DNA from 2 places in the Streptomyces sp. 3-6 genome. Region 1 is predicted to be linked to the other one. Evidence: riboswitches for the same ligand, from Rfam matches in the RefSeq annotation. Region 1 holds a riboswitch; the other holds the start of a gene.
The links. A riboswitch is a leader RNA that binds a small molecule or an ion and turns the genes downstream of it on or off. The one in region 1 is predicted to bind glycine.
Positions count from the first base shown of each region.

Region 2: it holds a riboswitch for glycine, as region 1 does, so the genes downstream of both, gcvP (aminomethyl-transferring glycine dehydrogenase) here and gcvT (glycine cleavage system aminomethyltransferase GcvT) in region 1, are expected to answer to the same signal.

Region 1 is NZ_JBWHZP010000011.1:27,984-32,306, forward strand. Features, by position in the region: gene gcvH (glycine cleavage system protein GcvH) at 1-158, opposite strand, end outside; gene gcvT (glycine cleavage system aminomethyltransferase GcvT) at 285-1,403, opposite strand; glycine riboswitch at 1,506-1,630, opposite strand; glycine riboswitch at 1,631-1,732, opposite strand; gene AC02VZ_RS16030 (AAA family ATPase) at 1,953-2,750, shown strand; gene AC02VZ_RS16035 (enhanced serine sensitivity protein SseB) at 3,129-3,917, shown strand; gene AC02VZ_RS16040 (enhanced serine sensitivity protein SseB C-terminal domain-containing protein) at 4,085-4,323, shown strand, end outside.
Region 2 is NZ_JBWHZP010000005.1:11,774-16,096, reverse strand. Features, by position in the region: gene gcvP (aminomethyl-transferring glycine dehydrogenase) at 302-3,187, opposite strand; glycine riboswitch at 3,363-3,458, opposite strand; gene AC02VZ_RS08940 (PRC-barrel domain-containing protein) at 3,571-3,945, shown strand; partial or broken gene AC02VZ_RS08935 (DNA polymerase IV) at 3,864-4,323, opposite strand, start outside.

The DNA.
Region 1 (4,323 bases):
GCGGTCACCGTGTCACCGACCTCGGGGAGCTGGACGAAGACCACGTCGCCGAGCGCGTTCGCCGCGTGCTCCGTGATGCCGATCGTCGACACGCCGTCCTCGGCGGCCGACAGCCACTCGTGTTCCTTGCTGTAACGCAGCTGCTGGGGGTTGCTCATGGCCTGGATTCTCCTGTACGCGGGGGACTGCTGATGAGGGAGGGACGGCGCCGGACCGGCGTGGTCCGGTACCCCGGGGCACCGGTGCGCACGCGCCGCCGGCCGTCCCGGGTCGCTACGACGGTGTCACTTCTGCCGCTTGTAGAACGGCAGCGCCACGACCTCGTACGGCTCCTGGCGGCCCCGGATGTCGACGGCGACCCCGGGGGTGCCCGGCGCCGCGTGGGCCGGGTCGACGTAGGCCATCGCGATGGGCTTGCCCAGCGTGGGCGAGGGGGCCCCGGAGGTGACCTCGCCGATGACCTCGTCGCCCTTGACGACCGGGTACCCGGCGCGCGGGACCCGGCGGCCCTCGGCGACCAGGCCGACCAGCACGCGGGGCGGGTTCTGCTCGGCGCGCTCGGCGGCCTCGGCCAGGGCGGCCCGGCCCACGAAGTCGCCCTCCTTCTCGAACTTCACCACCCGGCCGAACCCGGCGTCGAACGGCGTGAGCGCGCTGCTCAGCTCGTTGCCGTACAGCGGCATGCCCGCCTCCAGGCGCAGCGTGTCCCGGCAGGACAGCCCGCAGGGGAGCAGGCCGGCGCCCTCGCCCGCCTTGGTCAGCGCCTGCCACAGCTCGACCGCGTGCTCCGGCTTCACGAACAGCTCGAAGCCGTCCTCGCCGGTGTAGCCGGTGCGGGCGATCAGGGCGGGCAGGCCGGCCACCGTGCCGGGCAGCCCGGAGTAGTACTTCAGGCCCTCCAGGTCGGCGTCGGTCAGGGAGGCGAGGATCGCGGCCGACTCCGGGCCCTGCACGGCGAGCAGCGCGAAGGCGTCACGGTCGTCGCGCACCTCGGCGTCGAACCCGGTGGACCGTTCCACCAGCGCGTCGAGCACCGTCTGCGCGTTGGAGGCGTTGGCGACGACCAGGTACTCCGTCTCGCCGAGCCGGTAGACGATCAGGTCGTCCAGGATGCCGCCGTCCTCGGCGCAGATCATCGTGTACCGGGCCCGGCCCTGCTTGACCGTGCCGATGTTGCCGACCAGGGCGTGGTCGAGGAGCGCGCGCGCCTGCGGCCCGCTGACCGTGATCTCGCCCATGTGGGAGAGGTCGAACAGGCCGGCCCGGGTGCGGACGGCGATGTGCTCGTCGCGCTCCGAGCCGTAGCGCAGGGGCATGTCCCAGCCGGCGAAGTCGGTCATCGTCGCACCGAGCGCGCGGTGCACGGCATCCAGCGCGGTACGGCGGAGTTCGGTACTGCTCATCGGTAGGTCTCCCAGTGGCAATGGGGTCCCCCGCGCCGGTGTGACTGCTCGAGCGGATCGAGAGCCCGGGGCCGCAGGACGGCGTGGGGAAGGCGAGGACGATCCTCCCCATCTGTCATCGGAACCTGAGAGGTTCGCCATGACCGCCCGCGAGGGGGCGGTGTACGGCTTGCACCTTGGGTGGAGCCACCGGAGCAGTGTCGCGACGGCCCGCTTTTCAGATGTGCCTCGCCCGCGCGGTAACGGGGCCTGAGAGATTCAAGGGAGGGACTTGCTCCTTCGGCGCCCCGGCGTGCCACATGTGCCGGGGACTCTCCCGCGCGGATTCAAACGGCCGGTATGCAGTTGGCGGCCTCATCATTGCACGCATTCCCGGGGCACGGCAGGGGGACCCTTCACAGGGGACGCGCAGGGTGCGCGACCCGTCACAACGGGCTGTCACCGGCCTGTTGCGGGAAATGGACGGAATCGAGTGACGCCCGGCATTACCTTCTCTTTACAGTCAGCGCGGCGCGGGACTCCGGTACCCGGCCCAGGGGAGGACACACGGTGAACAGGACCACGGCGTACGCCGGCCCGGCGGGCGCCGCACCGCCCGGACAACCGGCAGCCCCGGCAGCCCCGGCTCGGCCGGCCGCTCCGGCCGCCGCGGCCGAGGTGCCCGCACAGGCTGCCGTCCCCTCCGTCGCTGCTGCTGCCGCCGCTGCCGCCCACGGGTCCGCGGCCCCGGGTGCCCTGACCGGCGGTGCCCTGACCGGCGGTGCCCTCCCGCTGCCCGCCGTCCGCGACCTGCGCGGGCTCGCCGGGAGCGGTCCGCACGCGCTGCTGTTCGCCCCGCGGGACATCGTGGTGGTCACCGGGCTGCCCGGCAGCGGCAAGTCCACGCTGATGCGGCGCACGGTGCGCGGCACCCGCGTCGACTCGCAGGACACCCGGGACCGCTGGGACGCCCGGATGCCCGGCTTCCTGCCGTACGCCGTCTACCGGCCCCTGGTCCGCCTGGACCACTACGCCGGCCTGCGCCGCGCGCTGCGCGGCGGCGGGGGCGTCGTCGTCCACGACTGCGGCACCCAGGCGTGGGTGCGCCGCTGGCTGACCCGCGAGGCCCGCCGCCGGGGAGCGGCCCTGCGCCTGCTCCTCCTCGACGTCACCCCCCGGCAGGCGCTGGACGGCCAGCGCGCCCGCGGGCGCGGCGTCTCGCGGTACGCCTTCCTGCGCCACCGCGCCGCCGTGGGCCGGCTGCTGCGCGCGGTGGAACGGGGTGAACCGCCCGCCGGCTGCGGCTCGGTGGTGCTCCTCGACCGGGACGCCACGGACACGCTGCACCGGATCGGCTTCACGGGCTGAGGCGGCGGACGGGACGGCCGGACACGGGCGGACACGGGCGGCCGGCGGTGCGGGTGACGGGTGGTGCGGGCGGCCGGCGCGGCGGTGCGGGCCGGCCCGGTCTCCCGCCCGTCCGGCGAGCGTCCGGCGCCCCGCACGTATCCGGCCCGCCCCACGCGCATCCGGCCCGCCCGGCAGGCGTCCGGGCCCGCCCGGCACCCCACCGTCCGCGCCGACCTCCGCGCCGGTTCCCCGCCGCCCCCGGCACGGCCTCGGCACCGCACCCGCACCGCCTCCCGCGCCGCCACCCGCATCCCCTCCCGCACGGCCGAACGGCGGCCATGCGGCAGCGGTTAGCCTTTTCAGCCACAGCAGTGGTTCCAGGCAGGCGGTAGGCACATGGACTTCCCGGCGGGCTTCTCCGCGGACTTCCCGGCACAGGCACATCCCCATCCGCACGGTGGATGGCCCGGCAACGAGTTGGAGGAGGTGCTCTCCGCCTCCCTCGGCGTCCCCTCGGCCGGCGGCCGGATCGTCGAGGTCCTCGGCCGCAGTTTCGTCTGGGTGCCCCTGCCCAACGGCGGCGGGCCCGACAGCGGCTCCCTGGACCTGCCCACGATGGAGCTGGACGGGCAGGTGTACGTCCCGGTCTTCAGCTCCGAGGAGCAGTTCCGCCAGGTCGTCGGCTCGCACCTGTCGTTCACCGTCGCGCCCGCGGTGGAGTTCGCCCGCGGGCTGCCTCCGCAGGCGGGCATCGCCGTGAACCCCGGCGGTGTCGTCGGCATCCCCCTGCCGCCCGAGGCGGTGGCGGACCTGTGCCGGGCCGGGCGCACCGAGCTCGACGGGCCGGAATCCGGCGGCCGGGTGCGGCTGTTCGAGCCCGACTGGCAGGACGACCCCGTCGACTTCCTCGCGGCGGCCGGCGCCGAGTTCGAGGCCCTCGGCGTGGTGCGCACCGCCCGCCGGTGCCTGGCCGCGATCGAGACGGCGGACCCGGTGCTGTTCGTCGGCATCGAGCTGACCCGGTGGGACGAGGACCCGCACAGCCTGCCCACGGAAGCCCTCGGCCGCGCCCTGGGCCGGTCGCCCGTGCGGTGGCCGGTCAACGTCGTCCTGCTGGACATCGCCCAGGACCCCGTCGGCGACTGGATGCGCGAGCGCGTCCGGCCCTTCTACCAGCAGCAGTAGCCCGGCCGGGGGCGTGCTGGGGCGGGCGGGCACCCCGTTCGCCCCGGGAGCGGCGGCGGCGCGGGCGGCCGTACGGCCACCGAACCGGTACCGGTCCGGCCGGCCGGGTGCGGCTTAAGCTAGGTTCATTGGCTCGGGCGAGGCGTTGTACGGAGGGGCGATACAAAGTGAGCGCTGGCACCGCGGCGGCCGGGCAGGTCGAGCACATGCTGCGCCAGGTGACGCCCGGGCGTTACGACGCCTACGAGGCCTTGCTGCGCGCGCTCGCGACCCCCTCCTCCGGCCAGGTCTGGATGCTGCTGTGGCACGGCCAGGCCGGCTCGCCGGACGCCCAGTACGGGAGCATGGACGTCGACGGCCACGGCTACGCGCCCTGCGTCACCTCCGCGCAGGAGCTGTCCGCCAG
Region 2 (4,323 bases), on a different contig from region 1:
TCCCCCCGGCGAGCCCGGCCCGTGCGCCGGACGGGTCAGGGCTTCGTTCCGGTCGCCGGAGGTCCCGGCGCGGGGCGCGCCGCCGCGGTCGCGCCCGGGTGGCCCACCCGCGAGGCGCCCCGGCGGTCACCGGCCGGCTGCACGACCCTCGGACGCCGAGTGCCCGGCCGGGAGACTCCCGGCCGGGCACCCGCACCCACGGTCCGTGCGTGCGACGAGGCGTGCCGCGTGCCACGCCCCGGCGTGATCCGGGGGCGTGGCCGCACGCCGCGCCTCAGTCCTCGTAGGCGTCCAGCGCCTCTCAGTCCTCGTACGCGTCCATCGGCGGGCAGGAGCACACCAGGTTGCGGTCGCCGAAGGCCTGGTCGATGCGCCGCACCGGCGGCCAGTACTTGTCGGCGGCGTTCACGCCGGCCGGGAACACCGCTTCCTCCCGGCTGTAGGCGTGATCCCACTCCCCGCCGAGCGCGGCCGCGGTGTGCGGGGCGTTGCGCAGCGGGTTGTCCTCGGCGGGCCACTCGCCCGAACCGACCTTCTCGATCTCCGCGCGGATGGCGATCATCGTCTCGCAGAACCGGTCGAGCTCGGCCAGGTCCTCCGACTCGGTCGGCTCGATCATCAGCGTGCCCGCCACCGGGAAGGACATCGTCGGCGCGTGGAAGCCGTAGTCGATCAGCCGCTTGGCCACGTCGTCGACGCTGACGCCGGTCGCCTTGGTCAGCGGGCGCAGGTCGATGATGCACTCGTGCGCGACCAGCCCGCCGGGGCCGGTGTAGAGCACCGGGTAGTGCGGCTCCAGACGCTTGGCGATGTAGTTGGCGCTGAGCACCGCCACCTGCGTGGCCCGCTTCAGGCCCTCGCCGCCCATGAGCCGGACGTAGGCCCAGGAGATGGGAAGGATGCCTGCCGACCCCCAGGGTGCCGCCGAGATCGGGCCGACCCCGGTCTCCGGGCCCGCCTCGGGCTGCATCGGGTGGTTCGGCAGGTAGGGCGCCAGGTGGGCGCGGACGCCGACCGGGCCGACGCCGGGGCCGCCGCCGCCGTGCGGGATGCAGAAGGTCTTGTGCAGGTTCAGGTGCGAGACGTCGCCGCCGAAGTGGCCCGGCTTGGCCAGACCGACCAGGGCGTTGAGGTTGGCGCCGTCCACGTAGACCTGGCCGCCCGCCTCGTGCACCGCCGCGCAGATGTCGGCGACGTGCTCCTCGAACACCCCGTGCGTCGACGGGTAGGTGATCATCAGCACGGCGAGCTGGTCGCGGTACTGCTCGATCTTGGCGCGCAGGTCCTCGACGTCGACCTCGCCGTCGTCGGCGGTCCTGACGACGACGACCTTCATGCCGGCCATGACGGCGCTCGCGGCGTTGGTGCCGTGCGCGGACGACGGGATGAGGCAGACGGTGCGCTGCTCGTCGCCGTTGGCCCGGTGGTAGCCGCGGACCGCGAGCAGACCGGCCAGCTCGCCCTGGGAGCCGGCGTTGGGCTGCAGGGAGACCTTGTCGTAGCCGGTGACCTCGGCAAGCCGGTCCTCCAGCTCACGGATGAGCGTGAGGTACCCGGCGGCCTGCTCGGCGGGCGCGAAGGGGTGCAGCTGACCGAACTCGGGCCAGGTGATCGGCTCCATCTCGGTCGTCGCGTTGAGCTTCATGGTGCAGGAGCCCAGCGGGATCATGCCGCGGTCCAGCGCGTAGTCCCGGTCGGCGAGCCGGCGCAGGTAGCGCAGCATCGCCGTCTCGGAGCGGTACTGGTGGAAGACCGGGTGGGTCAGGAACTCGTCGGAGCGCAGCAGCGCCTCCGGCAGGGTGTCCCGCGCGGTGCCGTCCAGGGACTCGACGTCGCCGTCGACCCCGAAGGCCCGCCAGACGGCCGTCAGCCGGTCGCGGGTGGTGGTCTCGTCGCAGGCGGCCGAGACGTGGTCCGCGTCGACGAGCCGCAGGTTGACGCCGTTGTCCCGGGCGGCGGCGACGACCTCGCCGGCCCGGCCGGGAACCCGCGCGGTCACGGTGTCGAAGTAGGAGTCGTGCACGATCTCGACCTCGCCGGCCCGCAGGCCCTCGGCGAGGATCGTGGCGTAGCGGTGGGTGCGCCGGGCGATGGTGCGCAGGCCCTCCGGGCCGTGGTAGACGGCGTACATGCCGGCCATGACGGCGAGCAGCACCTGGGCGGTGCAGATGTTGCTGGTGGCCTTCTCCCGGCGGATGTGCTGCTCACGGGTCTGCAGCGCGAGCCGGTAGGCCTGGTTGCCGTCGACGTCGACGGAGACGCCGACGAGGCGGCCGGGCAGGCTGCGGGCCATCTTCTCCCGCACGGCCATGTAGCCGGCGTGCGGCCCGCCGAAGCCCATCGGCACGCCGAACCGCTGGGTGGTGCCGACGGCGATGTCCGCGCCGAGCTCACCGGGCGAGGTCAGCAGCGTCAGCGCCAGCAGGTCGGCGGCGACGGTGACCAGGGCGCCGAGGTCGTGCGCCTGCTCGATGACCGGCTTGAGGTCGCGGACGGCGCCGGAGGCGCCGGGGTACTGCAGCAGCACGCCGTTGATCTCGCGCTCGGCGATCTCGGCGGGGATGCCGTCGCTGAGGTCGGCGACGACGACCTCCACGCCGGTCGGCACCGCGCGGGTGCGGATCACGGCGATGGTCTGCGGCAGGGCGTCCGCGTCGACCAGGAACAGGCCCTTCTTGTTCTTGCCCATGCGCCGCGACAGCGCCATCGCCTCGGCGGCGGCGGTGCCCTCGTCGAGCAGCGAGGCGCCGGAGGTCGGCAGCCCGGTCAGCTCGGCGACGGTGGTCTGGAAGTTCAGCAGGGCCTCCAGGCGGCCCTGGGAAATCTCCGGCTGGTAGGGCGTGTACGCCGTGTACCAGGCGGGGTTCTCCATGACGTTGCGCAGGATGACGGGCGGGGTGAACGTCCCGTAGTAGCCGAGCCCGATCATCGAGCCGAGCACCTGGTTGCGTCCGGCCAGGGAGCGCAGTTCGGCGAGCACTTCGGCCTCGCTGCGGGCTCCGGGCAGGTCCAGGGCGTCGGCGTTCTTGATGACGTCCGGCACCGCGGCGGCCGTCAGCTCGTCCAGCGAGCCGTAGCCGACCTGGGCGAGCATCTTGGCCCGGGCTTCGTGGTCGGGTCCGATGTGGCGCTGCTCGAAGGGGATCCCCTGCTCGAGCTCGGAGAGCGGAGTGCGATGGGCGGTCATTGCGGAGGCCTCCTGGTCTGACGACCTTCGTGGGGCACCACGGCACGGGTACCCGGACGGCCTCCCCCTCTGTCATCTCGACCTGAGAGCTTCACCGGACCGCCCCAGGGACGCCCGGCTTTCACCGTCGGTGAGAGCGGAAGCCGTCGACACCCGCCCTGCTTTCCAGAGTGACCTCGTCCGTGCGGTACGTGGGCCTGAGAGATTCCGGGGAGGATTTGCTCCTTCGGCGCCTCCGATGGTGCCTGGAGGACTCTCCCGCACGGGGTCAGCGGCCGAAAGCCAGCGTACCAGCGAGGGCCCCGCACGGACCTTCGAGTGGCCGCCGGACCGAATGTGCCGTTCTGTAGTGCTTACGGATGAGTGCGACCTGTGGAGGGCCCGTGCGTACCGACATCGACCCGCGCCACCTGATCGGCCGCAAGGCGTTCGACCGCAACGGACACCGCATCGGAACGATCGACGAGGTCTACCTCGACGACGCCACGGGAGTCCCCGAGTGGGCGGCGATACGCACCGGACTGTTCGGCCGCGACGCCTTCGTCCCCCTGGAACCGAGCGAACTGGTGGAGGGCGCCCTCCACGTCCCCTTCGACCGCGCCCTGATCAAGGACGCCCCCGACTTCGGCGTCGGACGGCACCTCTCCCCCGAGCAGGAGCTGCAGCTCTACCACCACTACGGCCTGGACGTCGCCGCCCCGCCGCCGCTCCCGGACCGCGACTTCGGCAGGCTCGCGGGCCAGGACGAGCCGGCCTGAGCCGGAGCCGTCCCGCGACCGGTCCGGCGCCCCCGTGCCCCTTGGAAGTGCCCGGCGCCGTCACCGCCGCGGTCACCCGGTGCCGTCCGCGGCGGCCGGGGCGGCGTCCCGTGGGCCGGGGTCGCGGGGGACCAGCGGGAGCGGGTCCTCGAACTGCAGGTCGGGGTCGTCGGTGCGGAAGGTCCTGACCCGGCCCGGTGCGGAGCCGGGCGTCTCGAAGCGCACGGTGACCCGGCCCAGCCCGCTGCCTTGCACCCAGCCGTGGCCGAACACGGCGTGCCGTACGTCGTGTCCGGCGGGCCAGCTCCGCTCCGGCGCCGGCCGGTCCTCGGGAGCGGGTGCGACGGCGGTCTCCTCGGGTACGGCCTCCTCCCGCTC